2 linked regions of the Pigmentiphaga aceris genome follow. The protein of the gene in region 1 interacts with the protein of each later gene in a pairwise test. Links are inferred from orthologs where the notes say so. Each region holds a gene or a part of one and is shown in the gene's direction. Other genes may lie near its edges.

Region 1 (7,814 bases):
CTGGCGGTGTTCGGTCTGGGCAATGCGTTCGGCAACCCGGCCGAGGTGGCCGAAGCCGTGATCATCACCCTGCTTCAACTCGTGATGATTTCCCTGGTGTTCCGGCCGCTGGAAAGTCTGTTTCCCGCAGAACGCTGGGAAAATCGACGTCTGACGACGATCGACCGAAACTACACCTTATTGATGTTGCTGGGCCTGTTCCCGCTGTTCAGCTATCTGGTGCTGACGCCGGTTGCCCATCTGCTTGGTGGCGAATCAGCTACCTTGGCCGCTGTCAATGACGGTCCCACCTGGGGCCTGACGCATTGGGTGCCGTGGTTCGAGCATCATCCTTACGTCGCCTTCGCGGTGTATTACGTGGTCTACGATCTGGCCTATTACTGGATGCACCGGGCGCAGCACGCCATTCCCTGGTGGTGGGCCTTGCACAGCATGCATCACAGCCAGCGCCAGATGAGCTGCTGGAGCAACGACCGGACGGCGTATCTGGACGGCGTGTTGCAATCCTTTGTGCTGGCGTCGGTTGCGCTGGTGATGGGCGTGGAGCCCGCGCAGTTTGCGTGGCTGGTGCTGTTGTCCGAGCTGGTGCAGAACTTTTCCCATGCCAATGTCAGGCTGCGAATCGGGCAGCGCCTGGGCAAGGTGTTGGTGGGGCCGGCGTTTCATCGCTTGCATCACATGGTGCGCGACCCGGATCGTCCCACCTTCCACAATTGCAATTTTGGTCAGGTCTTGTCGATCTGGGATCGGGTCTTCGGCACGGCGCGTTATGGCGAGCCCGTGCATCCCACGGGGGTAAGCGACCCGATTGTCGATGCCGACAACGGCAAAGGCCTGATTTCCTTGCAGTGGTATGTATTGAAGCGATTCTGGGCGGCGTTTCGAAGTCCGGCCGGATGGCGGCCGGGCGACGTGCACTTCGGCGGGCCGGGCTTTGCCCCCATCGCCGATGACGCGGATACGGTGCCGGCCGGGTTGCCAGCTAGCCCGCCAGTGAATTCGTCAGCGCGCCCACCGCTGACACCATCGTCGACCCGACCAGCGAATTCAGCTGTCGCCGGTGCTGACTCTGACGCCGCAACTCGCTGAGAAAGTCCTGCGCGGCCGAACTGAGCGCGGCGTGTTTGCGCCACATGAAGTGCGTGGTGGCCGTGCTGATGCCAGGCAACTGGTGAAGGCGCAACGAACCGCGCTGGGCCAGCGGCTCGGCCATGCCGCGTGGCATCAGCGACACGCCCATGCCGGCCGCGACACAACCCAGGATTGCGCCATAGGCACCCAGGTCCAGGCGTTTGGCGGGTGTGGCGTGTCCCAAGGACATCCAGCGTTCCAGTCGCTCGCGGTAGGGGCAGCCGTGACGGAATTGCAGCAGGGTATGGTTGGCGACGTCGGCCGGCGTGTTGATGGCATCGACCTGCGGGCCGGAGATCAACACGATTTCTTCTTCGAAAACCGGTTCGCTGGTCAGGGCCGGGTCGGTGGCCGGGCTGGCCACCACGATGGCTTCCACACGGTGTTCAAGCAGCGATTTCACCAACTGCACCGTCAGCGCAATGTCCAGATCCAATTCGACATCAGGGTGGTTGCGGTTGAAGGGCAGCAGCACGTCTGCCAGGCGCAGCGACGCAAAACTCTCCACGGTGCCCAATCGCAATTGGCGACGCTCAGGAGGCAGCGCGCCCGCCACGCGGCGCGCTTGCTCACCAAGTTCAAGAATCTTGTCTGCGTAGGGCAGCAGGGCACGACCGTGGTCGTTCAGGTCTAGCCGACGGCCGATACGGTCAAACACCGGATTGCCAAGCTCGGCTTCCAGCTGTTTGATGCGCGCGGTGACATTCGACTGCACACAATTCAGGCGCTGCGATGCGCGCTGCATGGTGCCTTCTTCGACTACGGCCTTGAAAGTACGCAACAGAACGGGGTCCATGTGTTGCTTTCCTGATACTTGCTGTCGCCAACAGCGGGTGAATTGAATGCACCAAGATGGTGAATTCATGCACGTTTCCTAGGGAAAACGCACGGTTTTGTGCAATTAATTAATTTTATTGATCGAATATATCAAAAACAATCACTATGAATGGGGTTTTACTGGGGATAACCTGACTACTCACAAACAAACAAAATCCCTGGATTGCCATGAGCAGCCTTGCTACTTCGATCTCGACTTCGCGCCAGCCGCGGCGCGCAGCCCCCGTCACCATCCTCGCCACCGTGCGTCGTTGGCTCGACGTCAGCCGCGAACGCCACGCGCTGTCGCGTCTCGATGACGCAGCACTGGCTGACCTGGGCCTCCTGCGCACCGACGTGCGCCGCGAAACCAACAAGTACTTCTGGCGTTGAGCATCGGTGGCTGAATCGGGCAACTGATCCAGCCAGCTGATGAGGCACATCACGCAAGTGAAGTAAGTTGACCCTGCGCGTAAGCCACCTCTGTATATGCGTGGTCTGCGCGGACAGGACAAGGGCTGAGTCTGGCATTGGGCCAGCTCGGCCCTTTTGTTTTGGCAGCTTGCGCGCCGGCTTGCGGGCACAATAGCGACCGTCAACAGCCTACGGACGCAGCATGGAACAAGTCGATTGCGTGGTCATCGGTGCGGGAGTGGTCGGGTTGGCCACGGCGCGGGCACTGGCCCGGTCTGGCCACGAAGTCATGATTCTGGAAGCCGCGCGTGCCATCGGCACCGGCACCAGTTCGCGCAACAGCGAAGTGATTCATGCGGGTATCTATTACCCGCCCGGCTCACGCAAGGCAAGGCTGTGCGTCAGCGGCAAGGACATGCTGTATGCGTTTTGCGAGGCCCACGGCGTGGGCTATCGCCGCAGCGGCAAACTGATCGTTGCCAGTGACGCCGACCAGGTTGCCCAGCTTGAGGTCATTGCCAAGAATGCCGCTGCCAGTGGTGTTGAAGATTTGCGCTGGCTGGACGCCACCGCCATGCACGAGCATGAACCTGCGCTGCGCGGGCATGCGGCGCTGTTGTCGCCATCGACTGGCATCATCGACAGCCACGCCTTGATGCTGGCCTTGCTGGGCGAGGCCGAACGCGCGGGGGCCACGCTGGCGCTGGGGGCAAACGTTATAGCGGCGTCGGTACATGCCGATGGCATTGCGTTGAGTATCGACAGCGATGGCGAGGCCATCACCTTGCTTGCCCGCAGCGTGATCAACAGTGCAGGTTTGGGTGCCTGCGACTTGGCGCGTCGTATCAACGGCCTGGATGCACACCATGTACCGCCCAACTATCTTGCCAAGGGCAGCTACTTCACCTGCGCTGGCCGTTCGCCGTTTTCACATCTGATCTATCCCTTGCCCGAGGCAGGCGGGCTGGGTGTGCATCTGACCTTGGATCTGGGCGGTCAGATGCGTTTTGGCCCGAATGTAAAGTGGGTGGACAGCATCGACTACGAAGTCGATGCCAGCGAGGCCTCTGCCTTCGCCACAGCGGTGCGCCGCTTCTGGCCAGACTTGCCCGACGGTGCGCTGCAGCCTGGTTATGCCGGCATTCGCCCGAAGATCAGCGGCCCGGGCGAACCGGCCGCAGACTTCCGTATCGATGGCCCTGCCGTGCATGGGGTGGTTGGCCTGGTGAACCTGTTCGGCATCGAGTCCCCGGGGCTGACGGCGTCACTGGCGATTGCCGATGAGGTGCTTGCCTGCATGGCGGAGTGATTCCAGAGCTGCTGCCAGCTAGTTCAGATTCGCTACGGCGGATGTCGCGCAGCCTGGCCTGGCCTTAATTACGTATCTGCTCGCGTCAGGGCTGAACCTCGTCCGCCATGATGCCGGCAAGATAGGCAATGCCGCTTTCACGTGCGACCGCTTGCAAGGCAGATGCATCCAGTCCAGGCGCATACAGCTTGTGCATCCGCAGCAGCAAGACAATCGGGAGAATGGCGCTTTCCTGCACTTGTGGGTCGGGGTGCTGCCAGAGCGCCATCAGCAGGGGCTGACCTGCCTTCAGCGCACGCTCGATTTCACTGTCGCCTGCCTGGCCCGCAGCATTGAGCAGCATATGGCCGATGAAGCGCGCCGACACGGCATCGTCGGGCTGGTAATGCGCTGCCAGCTGCGCAATACGTCGTCCCCGGGGCTTGAGTCTGGGCAGTTCGGCATCGTCAGCCAACGCGCTGCGGCGTGTGACGGCGGCCTGCAAGTCTGCCGGCACAGATTCCAGCGGCAAAGGCGGTACCGGGTTGCGGTACGGCCACGGCCTGATGAAAGGATCGGACCCGTGCGCGAAACGATAGAGCGCAACCGCTTCTTCACGAGCGCCGGCCGCCAAGGTCTGAGCGGCCAGGTCTGCCAGCATCGCCACATCGATCGTGTCCAGCGCGACGCAGTCGTCGTAGACGTAGGCCAGCACGCCGTGTCCGTGTGTGGCGGTCAGCAGTCCCTGCCAGGCGCGCAAGGCTGGCAACAAGGGCGCTGCCAAGGACCCGGTTTGTGGCGTGGCCAGCAAGGGATGCGAGATGTGAATCGCACCGCCATCGCGCGTTACCGTGAAGGCGTCGTGAAGGTTATCGCCGGGTAGCGCTGTACCGCCTTCATCGAAATTGGCAAAGAAGGCCGCACGTACTTTGCGCAGGAATTTTCGCCAGAACAGCTGTTCCTGTTTTGCGCCATCGCTCCCCTCGGCTTGCGCTGCGCGCCACGCCGCCACCTTGGGTGCCAGGCAATCAGGCATGCCCATCGCGGCCAAGGTTTCATCGTCGAATCTGGCGGCGGTGGACGACACGACTTCGTCTTCGTCATCGGGCCAGTGCGCAGGGCTTCCCGCCAATTGCCATGAGACATCGATGGCCTTGAATACGGCGCGCCAGCGAGCGGTTTCGTCACTGCGAAGCATGGCCAAGCGCGCCTGCAAGGCAAAAATCTCAGGCAGGAACAGCCGCCGTTCTGCGGGGTTGAACTGCCCACCGCCCAAGGTAATGGTGGTGCCTGCGCGCAGGGCGGGCAGGTCGATATCCAGGCGTGCTTGCGCACTGTCTGCGGCGCGTTGCAACAGCACGTCTGCCCAGTGCAGATGACGTTCGACCGTGGCCGCATCGGGTGCTTGCACACCGCGTTTGGTTTTCTTTTCCTGGCGTGCCGGATTCGGGTCCAACCCTGCGGCCCAGGCCAGGTGCGCGCCACCCGCTTGTCGCAATATGCGGGTATGCAAGTCGTGCCAATCGCCGATGTGATCGAAGGCCGCGCTGAGTTGAATCGCCTGATGGGGCGACTGCCCAGTTATTGCCGTTGCCCAATGCGCATCGCCGCCGTCGATGTCACCCTGGGCGTAGGCACTTTCCGCCAGCCGCGCGTAATGCAGATGCGCATTCGACCCCAGGTCGATCAGTTGCTGGCAGATCGGTTCGAACACACCATATGCCCGGTTTTGCCAGCACGCCTCAGCGCAGGTTTCCAATGCCAGCCACGCCAACTCGCGTGTGGCCGGTTCGCCGTCCTGGATCAAGGCGGCAAGTGCTGGCCTCACCGCTTTCATCATGGCGTCTTCACCGGTAAAGCGCCATTCGGTACGCAGGTTGTGTTCGAGAAACTCGGCCACCTTCAGCCGCTGCGCCGGGTCTGGGTCTACCGCGCCCGCCGCTGCGCGCTTGAGCGCGCCTGTCAGGGTAGTGCGATCAGGCGCATCGTCCATCACGCGTGGTTTGCGTGGCTGTCCAGTGGTGGCAACGCTGTCATATAGCGATGCGCTGAACAAGCGTCCCGGCCAGTGTGCTGCCAGCGCCAGGACCGCATCGTTGATGTCGTGATCGACCCTGCTGCGTCCCACGCCATTGGGCCACACCCGATTCACGCGACCCGCTACCCGGTGCCCGAAACGCCCCGCGCATTCATGTGCGTAGATCAAGGTCCAGGCACCGGTCACGAACCACAGTGGTGCCGTGGCGTGGCCAACAAACGTGTCTTCGCCCACGGTGCAGGACAAAGTGTCGCCGTCCACACGCAGGGTGGCGCGTGCCTCTGTCAGCCCGTCATCGCGCCAGTGTCTGGCGGCAAAGGCGTTCATCAGGTGTACCAGCGCGGCGTGGGTACTCGTGGACATCGATTCAGCTCCTGTGAAGGGTCAGGCGAGGGCGGTGTTCAGGCGTATCGAACTCGGGCGCATCGAATTCAGGCACATCAAACGTCGTGCGAAGCCAGGCGTGTACGCGTCCGGGTCACGCTCCAATGGGTCAGGCCGCCACACAAGGCACCGACGATTGCACCAAGACAAACGGCTGCCGCGACGGCCACCAGATTGATGGCATTGATGAATGCCAAGGCCGCCACCATTGCCACCGCACCGGCAACTGCGCCTACTCCTATCGCGCCCATCTGGGTGGCGAACCTGGGTGCAGATAGCTTGCGCCCCACAACGAAGATCAGTCCTGCCGCCAGAAAGATCGGTGCGAACACCATGTAGGCATATGCCGTGGCGACATACAGCAGCGGGGAATCGCTGTGTAGAGAAGGACCCAGCTCCACGACCTTGAGCGCCATGCCCGATGCCGCAAGGATGCCAATCAGCAACGGACCCAAAAGCGCAAACCACAACAGCGCAACAGCCGTGGCGCGCCAGTTCATGTGGATTCCGGTGCGCGGCAAGCGGCGCTTTCACGCGTGGGCTGACGGAGAAATACCGTGCTGAAACCTGGGCTGTTTGGCATGGGATTGGGGGCTGGTCAGGGTTTTCCATGCTACGTGAGCCAGATGCTCACACTTGTGTGAAAACGCAAGCATTCCCCCTGGGAAGCAGCATCAAAGCCTTTCACTGCGCCACTTCACGGGATTTGCTAGGGGAAATTCCCAGGCGTATAGTGCGCACCAAATTCATACTATGACCGTATGACAATATCAGCAGATCAATTGACGGAACCCACCGCTTTGTTGCGTTTAGCCCCTGAACGTCTGTCGGATCGACTGGCCGCAATGCTCACGCAGCAGATCGAGTCGGGCGTGTTCACGCCTGGACAACGTCTGCCCACCGAGCCCGAGCTGGTCAGCATTCACGGCGTATCGCGCACGGTCGTGCGCGAGGCGGTCAGTCAGCTGAAATCGCGCGGTTTGCTGGTGTCTCGACAAGGTGCGGGCGTGTTTGTGGCACTTGCACAACCCACGCGACCGCTGGCGTTCGACCCGGCAGTGCTGCAAAGCCTGGACTCGGTTGTGCAGGTGGTGGAAGTGCGCCGCGCGCTGGAAGGCGAAATTGCCGCGCTGGCTGCGTTGCGTGCGCGTCGTCCCGACATTCGCGCCATTCGTGCTGCGCTGGCCGCCATCGATGCGGCTGAAGCCGCTGGCGGCGACGGCGTGGCGGAAGACGTGGCGTTTCACCGCAGCATTGCTCACGCGTCCGACAACCCGCAGTTCACCTTGCTGCTGGATTTCCTGGGTCAGTACCTGCGCGACGCGGTGCGCGTCACGCGCGCCAACGAAGAGCGCAACGAGGGTTTCGCCCAGCAAGTCCGTATCGAACATCACGCCATCCTGCAAGCCATCGAGGAAGGCGATCCGGTCGCTGCACGTGCTGCCGCGACAGAACACATGGTGCAGGCTGCGCGCCGGCTGGTTGAAGGGGGCGTCGTGCCCGCGCCGGCTGCCGCGCGTCATACGGCCACCCCACGCGCCGCACGCAAGACAACATCAATCAAAGGAAAGAAACAATGAGCCAATCCTCCAGCAAAGTTCTGGGCGTCGTCGGCCTGGGCTCCATGGGCATGGGCGCTGCGTTGTCGGCCGTGCGTGCCGGTGTCAGCACCTGGGGTATCGATCCGCGCGCCGAAGCCGGTGAAAAGTTCGCGGCAGGCGGCGGCCAAGTGGCCAAGTCGCT
Region 2 (7,040 bases), 600 kb from region 1 along the record:
GAAATCGGTGCGCTGATAGAGGAAGCGACCATCGGGGCTACCATCAGCTTCTGCCCACCATTGCCGGGTTCAGGCATGACCTTGCGCCTAAGGAGCTGATGTGTCCTACGAATACATGTGGGTCGATTCGCCAGTCAAACAACTGAAGCTGATCGCGAAAGGCCCCGCGCTGGCGGGTGTCTTGTGGGAAGTGGAACGCGAGAATCGCGTCATGCTGCAGCCCATGAGCGAGAACCGGAACAATGCGGTGCTGAACCAGACCGCACAGCAATTGGCCGAGTATTTCGAGCGGCGTCGCGATGTGTTCGACCTGCCGCTCGACTTTCAAGGCACCGAGTTTCAGAAAGAGGTCTGGGCGGCGTTGCTGACCATTCCTTTCGGGCAGACCAGAACCTACGGCGACATTGCCCGACAGATCGGCCGGCCCGCTGCGGTGCGGGCGGTTGGTGCCGCCAATGGCCGCAATCCCATTTCCATCATTGCGCCGTGCCATCGTGTGATCGGCTCGACGGGTGCGCTTACCGGGTTTGCTGGCGGGCTGAAGGCGAAGGAAATGCTGCTTGCCTTGGAAGGACATTCGTCAGATCGCGACGATGCTCGCGGACGTGTGGCTCCTGCACAGACCGTGTTGGCGTGGTGAGTATTTCTGCATCAATGTTCGATTTCACGCTGCCTCTGCCGCGCGGCTACATCGTTGCGGATATATTGAATTTTCACGCCCGAGACAAGGATGCCTTGTCCGAAATCGTCAGCGACACGCCGATAACAAAACAGATCAAGAAAGCAGTGTTGCTCGGTGATGTGCCGACAGTCATCGACATCGCGCTCGACACGTCCCTTGAGCAAGCTTGCTGCGTGGCGCTGTCCGATGCACCGATCAACATCGCCATGCAGTCGCAGGCCAAACACATTGCAGCCAGCATGCTGGGGCTGCATATCGATCCGGCCGCGTTCCTGGCCTTCGTCGAGACAGACCCGGTATTCGGTCCCTTGACCGCACGCCAGCAGGGCTTGCGCATTGCACAGTCGGCGTCGATCTTCGAGGCGCTCACCTGGGCCATCATGGGCCAGCAGATCAACGTGGCGTTTGCGGTGTCCTTGCGGCGCAGTTTCATCCGACTGGCGGGCCAGCCCCACAGCAGTGGACTGATCTGTTATCCGAGTCCGGCGGACGCGGCACGCATCGATATCGAGGCACTGACGTCACGGCAGTTCTCGCGCGCCAAGGCAGAGACTTTGTTAAGGTTGGCCGACTTGCTTGCAAGCGGGCAGATCGATCTTCAGGAAAGCCCGGCCAACTCGCTGGATACCATTTGCGCGGCATTGCTCGCGGTCAAAGGGATCGGGCCGTGGACCGTGAATTACGCCTTGCTGCGTGGTTATGGATATGCAGACTGTTCGCTGCACGGCGACGTTGCCGTGCGTGCCGCCATCGCCAATTTATGGGGCCATGAGACGCGCCCAAGCATTGCCGCAGCCGAGACGCTGCTGGCCCGTTATCGACCCCACCGAACCATGGCAGCGGCGCATCTGTGGGCCAGTCTGAACAAGTCGTCGAATTATTGATCTTGCAGAATGCAGGCCTTGTTGTTGCGCTTCACTTTCTTGGATAGGACCCCAGCACACGGAAGACGGCGTGCTGCGCAAGCAACGCAGCCAGATGATCGTCTTCCGCATGGCCCGCTACCTCGATGAGATAACGATGCGTGTCCAGCGTCTGCTTGCTCGGACGTTCATAGATGGTCAGGATCTGCACGCGAGCATTGGCAAGCAAGGCGAGCACGGCACCGAACTGATCGTCCGACGTGTCCACCAGCAACGAGGTCTTGTCGTGCCCGCTGGGCGCGGGCACATCGCGGCCCAGCACCCACCAGCGCGTGACGTTGTGCGGGCCTTCTTCAATGCCATCTTCCAGCGACACCAGCGAATAAAGCGAGCTGCCAACCATCGGGCCCAGAGACGCCTTGTCCAGCCCTGCGCTGTTGGCGACCGTTTGCGCTGCCGCGCCTCCGCTGCTTGCCTGAATCCTGCGCACATGAGGCATCTCGCGGTCAAGCCAGGGTTTCACTTCTTCAAGTGCAACCGGGTGCGCAAACACGTCGGTGATGTCTTCCCGCCTGGTTCCGGGTCGCACCAGCAGGCTGTAGCCAAGCATCTTCGGGTACTCGGCGACGACCGTCAGCACGGGTAATGCAAGCACATCGTCCAGGTAAGGGGTGACGCCTACGACAGAGGTCGCCACCGGCACGCAAATGCATGCGATCTCACCTTTGCTGTAGCGCTCGAACAGATCCTCGCGCGATAGCGGTACCAGTGGCTGGTCGTTGAAAAGGTCGAGACATGCCTGGTGAGTCCAGGAGCCTGGCGGACCAATGTAGCCAACCGAAGCTGAAGTGTGGGTGCTCATGAGGGAACGGTTTTCAGACAGGAAGCCAGGAGCAGAAATTATCATCACTGTGACTCCAAGGATTTTTCCATCGTGAAAAAAACCGGCAGGTCCCGGCGGTTGGGTCACGGAATGTCCCAATGGCGTCTCTTCGTCAACCTGTCAGTCCTACAGCGCAATACTCTGCTGGCAAGGCTCAACTCTGCTTGCCAGTCACAAAATACGCGCAATCAATCGATAGCATCTCGCGCTTCAGTCGGCTGTAGACCTGTGGAGGTTGGCCGGACCACAGAGGATTGCTGTGCAGATCAGATCGGTTTTACTTGCGGAGATTCCGTCGCTGGATGTGCGTTCGGGCATGCCGCTGCCTTGGGATGTGCATGACGCCGAGGGGCAATTGCTGCTTGCGCGTGGCCATCTTCTCGCGAACGATTCAATCCTTGAAAACCTGATTGCGCGTGGTGGCTGCGTCCATCTCAGAGATGCCAGCAAACCAACGGGCGAGGTCGAGGTGCCGCCGCCGTTGCCGGTTCGATACGCCTCTTTGAAACTGGAGCTGGCATGGTTGCTGAGCCACCCCGAAGAGGCTGATTTCATCGCGCGCATTCGCGGTATTGCAGAGGCCGTTGCCAGCCTCACCGAGCGCAATGTGGATCAGCTGATCTTCCTGATCATTCGTCACGACTACACGCGCTTTGCCATCTATGGTTCGGTGCACTCCTTGCACGTCGCCACGGTCTGCAGTGTGCTGGCGCGGCGTCTGGGCTGGTCGATGACGCGGCATCTGCGACTGGTGTGTGCCGCGTTGACCATGAACCTGTCGATCATCGAGCTGCAGGGCACGCTTGCGGGCCGGCTCGATCCCCTGACGGATGCGCATCGCGCCTTGATCCATGCCCACCCGTTGACCAGTGCAGCCATGCTGCGCGAAGTGGGATTGGTAGACGAAGAGTGGCTTGCCAAGGTCGAGCAGCACCACGAAGAGATGAGTGGACAGGGTTACCCGCGTGGCATCGAAACACCAACCGATGGTGCACAGATTCTGCGTTTCGCCGACCAGTTCGCCGCCAAGCATGCATGGCGGGCTGATCGGGGTGCCATTCCTGCGCAACAGGTGGCGCGCGAGCTATATCTGCAAAGCCAAGGCCATCCGCTTGCCGCCTTGCTGATCAAAGAATTCGGCATCTTCCCGCCGGGCTGCTTCGTGCAATTGGCATCGGGTGAAGCTGCCATTGTGGTGCGGCGGGGCAGCAACGCGAACACGCCTGTTGTCGCAGCCATCATCAGCTGCCATGGCGACACCATTGTCGAACCGGTGATGCGCGACACCACGTCGCCCGAGTATGCGATTTCCACCACCTTGGAAGAGCGCTTGGTGCTGGCGCGGGTGTCATCGGAGACGCTGTATTCACTGTGTTGAAAGGGCGCTTTTGCGCGCGGTGAGCGGCGATTGCCGCGAGTGCGTTACTCTCTAGGGTTCAATTTTTAGGAGCAAGACTCATGGCCCAAGCTACCGCCCGCCACATCCTGGTGTCCACGGAAGAGAAGTGCAACGAACTGAAGGCTGCCATCGAAGGCGGCGCTGACTTCGCGCAAGTGGCGAAGGACAACTCCAGCTGCCCGTCCAAGCGTGACGGTGGCAACCTGGGCACCTTCGGCCGCGGCCAGATGGTCAAGGAATTCGACGAAGTCGTGTTCAGCGCCCCGGTGAACGTGGTTCAAGGCCCGGTGAAGACCCAGTTCGGTTATCACCTGCTCGAAGTCACCGCACGTAAAGACTGATCATGCTGTACGCGTCCCGTCTGGCTGGTGCCGGCCAGCGTGGTTTGTTCGTGTTGGCAGGTTTCATGCTTGCCTTCAGCGCACAGGCAGCCACCAGCCCGGAAAACGCCCGCAAGACCTGCTTGAACGTGGCCACGATGGCGCGTTCATTCATGGAGGCGCGTCAGCGTGATGTGCCGATGGAAGAGGTGATGCGCGCGACAGAAGACATGCCCAAGGGCACGGTCCCGCTGGCGCGCGAGATGATCACCGATGCCTTCGTGCAAACGCGCCGCGACACGCCCGACGCGCGCAAGAAGGCGGCCGAGGAATTCGAGGCCGACTATTACGCGAGTTGCTACGAGCAGTTGACGCAGTAAGTCCCCAGGATACGGAGCGCTCCGTTGGTATGGTGCGCTCCGCCTTGGTTCAACCCGGTTTCCCCGCTGTGCGGTGGAAACGCCATCTGTCGCCGTGTTCGCCACGTTGCGTTTCAAGGCGAGTCGGTTTTTGTACCGGCATTCGCAGGACCCGCCTGTTTCAAAGGCGATCCATGAAGGCGGCGACCAGCAGGTCTGCCCCAAGTCTTTGCAGGCGACGAACGCCGTGCGAGCCATCTGCACTGGCCTCTGCATTTGCATCGCTAAGCAAGCAAAGCGCCTTCCCCGTTTCCGTCACGCCCTTGTGCTGCCCGGATATCTGCTCGCCACCGCTTGCGGTGTGTCAGCCCACGCATGTTTTCAGAAAGGACCCCCCGCCGCATGAACAGCAGCTTCATCACTGACCTATTCAACGACACTTCATTCCTTGGCATTCCCTTGCTGAGTTGGCTGTTCGCCTTATGCGTGGCTTCGCTCAGTTTTGTGGTGCTGCGCGCGGGCGTCAGTTTCCTGCGCCGCCGATTTACTGCCGCCGCCTCGCGGTCTGATTCGCTGTTCAGCGCCGTGGCGGCGCTGGTGGTTGGCGGAACCAGCAATTTTCTGATCGGCTTGGCAGCCATCCTGATCGGGGCGGGCATGCTTGAATTGCCGGCACGCTGGGCAGATCGGATAAGCAGTCTGTGGTTCGTGGTGGTGGTGTTGCAGGTGGCGCTGTGGGGAAGCCGGGCAATCAGCCTTGGCATGACGCATTATCTGAAAGGGCGGGCCAGCGGTCAGCCCGCGCAGCTGAGCGCGCTGTCCTCGCTGCTGATGTGGGGTGCCAAGGTATTGCTGTGGGCGATCGTGCTGCTGGCCATGCTGTCGAACCTGGGCGTCAATATCACCGCCTTTGTCGCCAGCCTGGGGGTGGGCGGCATTGCGGTGGCACTGGCCGTGCAGAACATTCTGGGTGACCTGTTTGCCTCGCTGTCGATTGCCGTCGACAAGCCATTCGAGGTGGGTGACTTCATTGTCGTCGGTTCCCTGGCAGGTACCGTCGAACACGTGGGCTTGAAGACCACGCGCATTCGCAGCCTGGGCGGCGAGCAGATCGTGATGGCAAACACCGCCATGCTGGGTGCCACCATTCAGAACTACAAGCGCCTGGCCGAACGCCGCATTGTGTTTGAGTTCAAGGTCACGCGGACCTGCACCTCGGAGCAGGCCAAGCAGATTCCGCAGCTGGTCGAGCGCATCGTGCGCGACATTCCGAAGACGCGTTTCGACCGCTCGCACTTGAAGGGCTTTGGCGAAAGCAGCCTGGATTTCGAGACGGTCTACATCGTGCTCGACCCGGGCTACAACGCTTACATGGACATCCAGCAGGCGCTCAATTTCCGATTGATGGATGGCCTGGCTGAAATGGGCGTGAGCTTTGCGTTCCCGACGCGGGTGGTGCATGTGGCGTCGATGCCGGAGGTGGTGACTGAATCTGCGGACGAGTCGCCGATGCAGCGCACGCCGGCGACTGTGGTCCAGTAAGGCGTTTGTTCAACAGAACTTTTGTCCGTAGCGCTTTTGCTCAACAAGGGTTTCAAGGTCGTGCTGCTGCGCCGGCAATGCACATTGACCGGCGCAGCACGATGGCTGTTGGCTCTGGCCTTAGCCCACGCGCCGCCACACGCTGGCCAGCCACGGTTGCTGGTCCAGCGGCAAACCGGTCGGCCGGTAATAGTGTTCAAGTTCTTCAAACCCGGCCGTTGTCATGAAGTCACGCCACGCCGCCAGGTCGTGATATGAACCATAACGGCCGCGATTCCAGCCTTCCTGATTGTCACCACGCGGGTTCGAGCAGAACAGCACACCACGCGGCTTCAAGGTGGCGCGCAGTTGTCCAAGCACACGCGGCAACTCTTGCGCAGGAATGTGGAACAGCACCGCGTTGGCGAAGATGCCGTCGAAGTATGCATCGGGCAGGTCCAGCGCCAGGAAGTCCTGGTGCCACACCTCACAGCCAGAATCGTCGCGTGCCATCTCGACAAAACGTTCGGTGCCATCCAGCCCGACTGCACGGTGTCCAAGCCCGCTGAAGGTCTTCAGATCACGCCCCGGTCCGCAGCCGAAATCCATGATGGTGAAAGGCTCGGTGCCTTCGATATGTCGCAGCAGGGCGGCAATGTTCTGACTGACATCGTGGTCGGCCGTGCCTTCGCGGAAGCTCTCGGCAGAGTCTTGATAATGCGTGCGGGTCAGGTCACTGATCTGGCGCAGGGTGTCGGGGGAAAGTGTCATGGATGGTCGGTGGCGCAGGCTGCTGAAGTGCCAGTATTGCATCTTCCGAGGCTGCGGATTTGATGCTTTATTTGCTATAAAAAGTTTGGGTTTTGCCGATTGGTCCAAGAATTTATCTGGTTTTCTAATCTGCTTTATGGCAAATACAGCAAATTTCAGACGTCGTCAAAGTTGCTGTATTTGCTATATTTAAATGTCAAAATCTTGTTTTTATGTTGGAAGCACTGCATCCTTACCTGATC

The links. Proteins that work in one complex are often made in the same cells at the same time.
Region 2: the proteins of FXN63_RS22485 (region 1) and FXN63_RS19970 interact in binary tests that used the Escherichia coli proteins (3 or more experiments, as listed by UniProt). The link is inferred for Pigmentiphaga aceris from one-to-one orthologs.

Annotation. Positions count from the first base shown.
Region 1 is NZ_CP043046.1:5,199,771-5,207,584, reverse strand. The notes cover bases 1,832-4,616. They hold FXN63_RS22485 (NAD(P)/FAD-dependent oxidoreductase), read left to right. Parts: upstream 1,832-2,563; coding sequence 2,564-3,670; downstream 3,671-4,616. Other genes in these bases: FXN63_RS22480 (hypothetical protein), read right to left, coding at 3,756-4,616; FXN63_RS22490 (DUF1127 domain-containing protein), read left to right, coding at 2,137-2,340; FXN63_RS22495 (LysR substrate-binding domain-containing protein), read right to left, coding at 1,832-1,927. Also shown: FXN63_RS22500 (sterol desaturase family protein), read left to right, coding at 1-1,089; more of FXN63_RS22495, read right to left, coding at 983-1,831; more of FXN63_RS22480, read right to left, coding at 4,617-6,050; FXN63_RS22475 (hypothetical protein), read right to left, coding at 6,128-6,571; FXN63_RS22470 (FadR/GntR family transcriptional regulator), read left to right, coding at 6,854-7,651; ltnD (L-threonate dehydrogenase), read left to right, coding at 7,648-7,814. UniProt on the Escherichia coli protein: Catalyzes the dehydrogenation of L-2-hydroxyglutarate (L2HG) to alpha-ketoglutarate and couples to the respiratory chain by feeding electrons from the reaction into the membrane quinone pool.
Region 2 is NZ_CP043046.1:4,599,615-4,606,654, reverse strand. The notes cover bases 2,545-5,527. They hold FXN63_RS19970 (peptidylprolyl isomerase), read left to right. Parts: upstream 2,545-3,886; coding sequence 3,887-4,168; downstream 4,169-5,527. Other genes in these bases: FXN63_RS19960 (mechanosensitive ion channel family protein), read left to right, coding at 4,909-5,527; FXN63_RS19965 (hypothetical protein), read left to right, coding at 4,171-4,527; FXN63_RS19975 (HD-GYP domain-containing protein), read left to right, coding at 2,688-3,806. Outside these bases: FXN63_RS19995 (MFS transporter), read left to right, coding at 1-16; FXN63_RS19990 (methylated-DNA--[protein]-cysteine S-methyltransferase), read left to right, coding at 101-640; FXN63_RS19985 (DNA-3-methyladenine glycosylase family protein), read left to right, coding at 655-1,566; FXN63_RS19980 (prephenate dehydratase), read right to left, coding at 1,598-2,407; more of FXN63_RS19960, read left to right, coding at 5,528-6,048; FXN63_RS19955 (class I SAM-dependent methyltransferase), read right to left, coding at 6,169-6,798. UniProt on the Escherichia coli protein: PPIases accelerate the folding of proteins. It prefers amino acid residues with hydrophobic side chains like leucine and phenylalanine in the P1 position of the peptides substrates.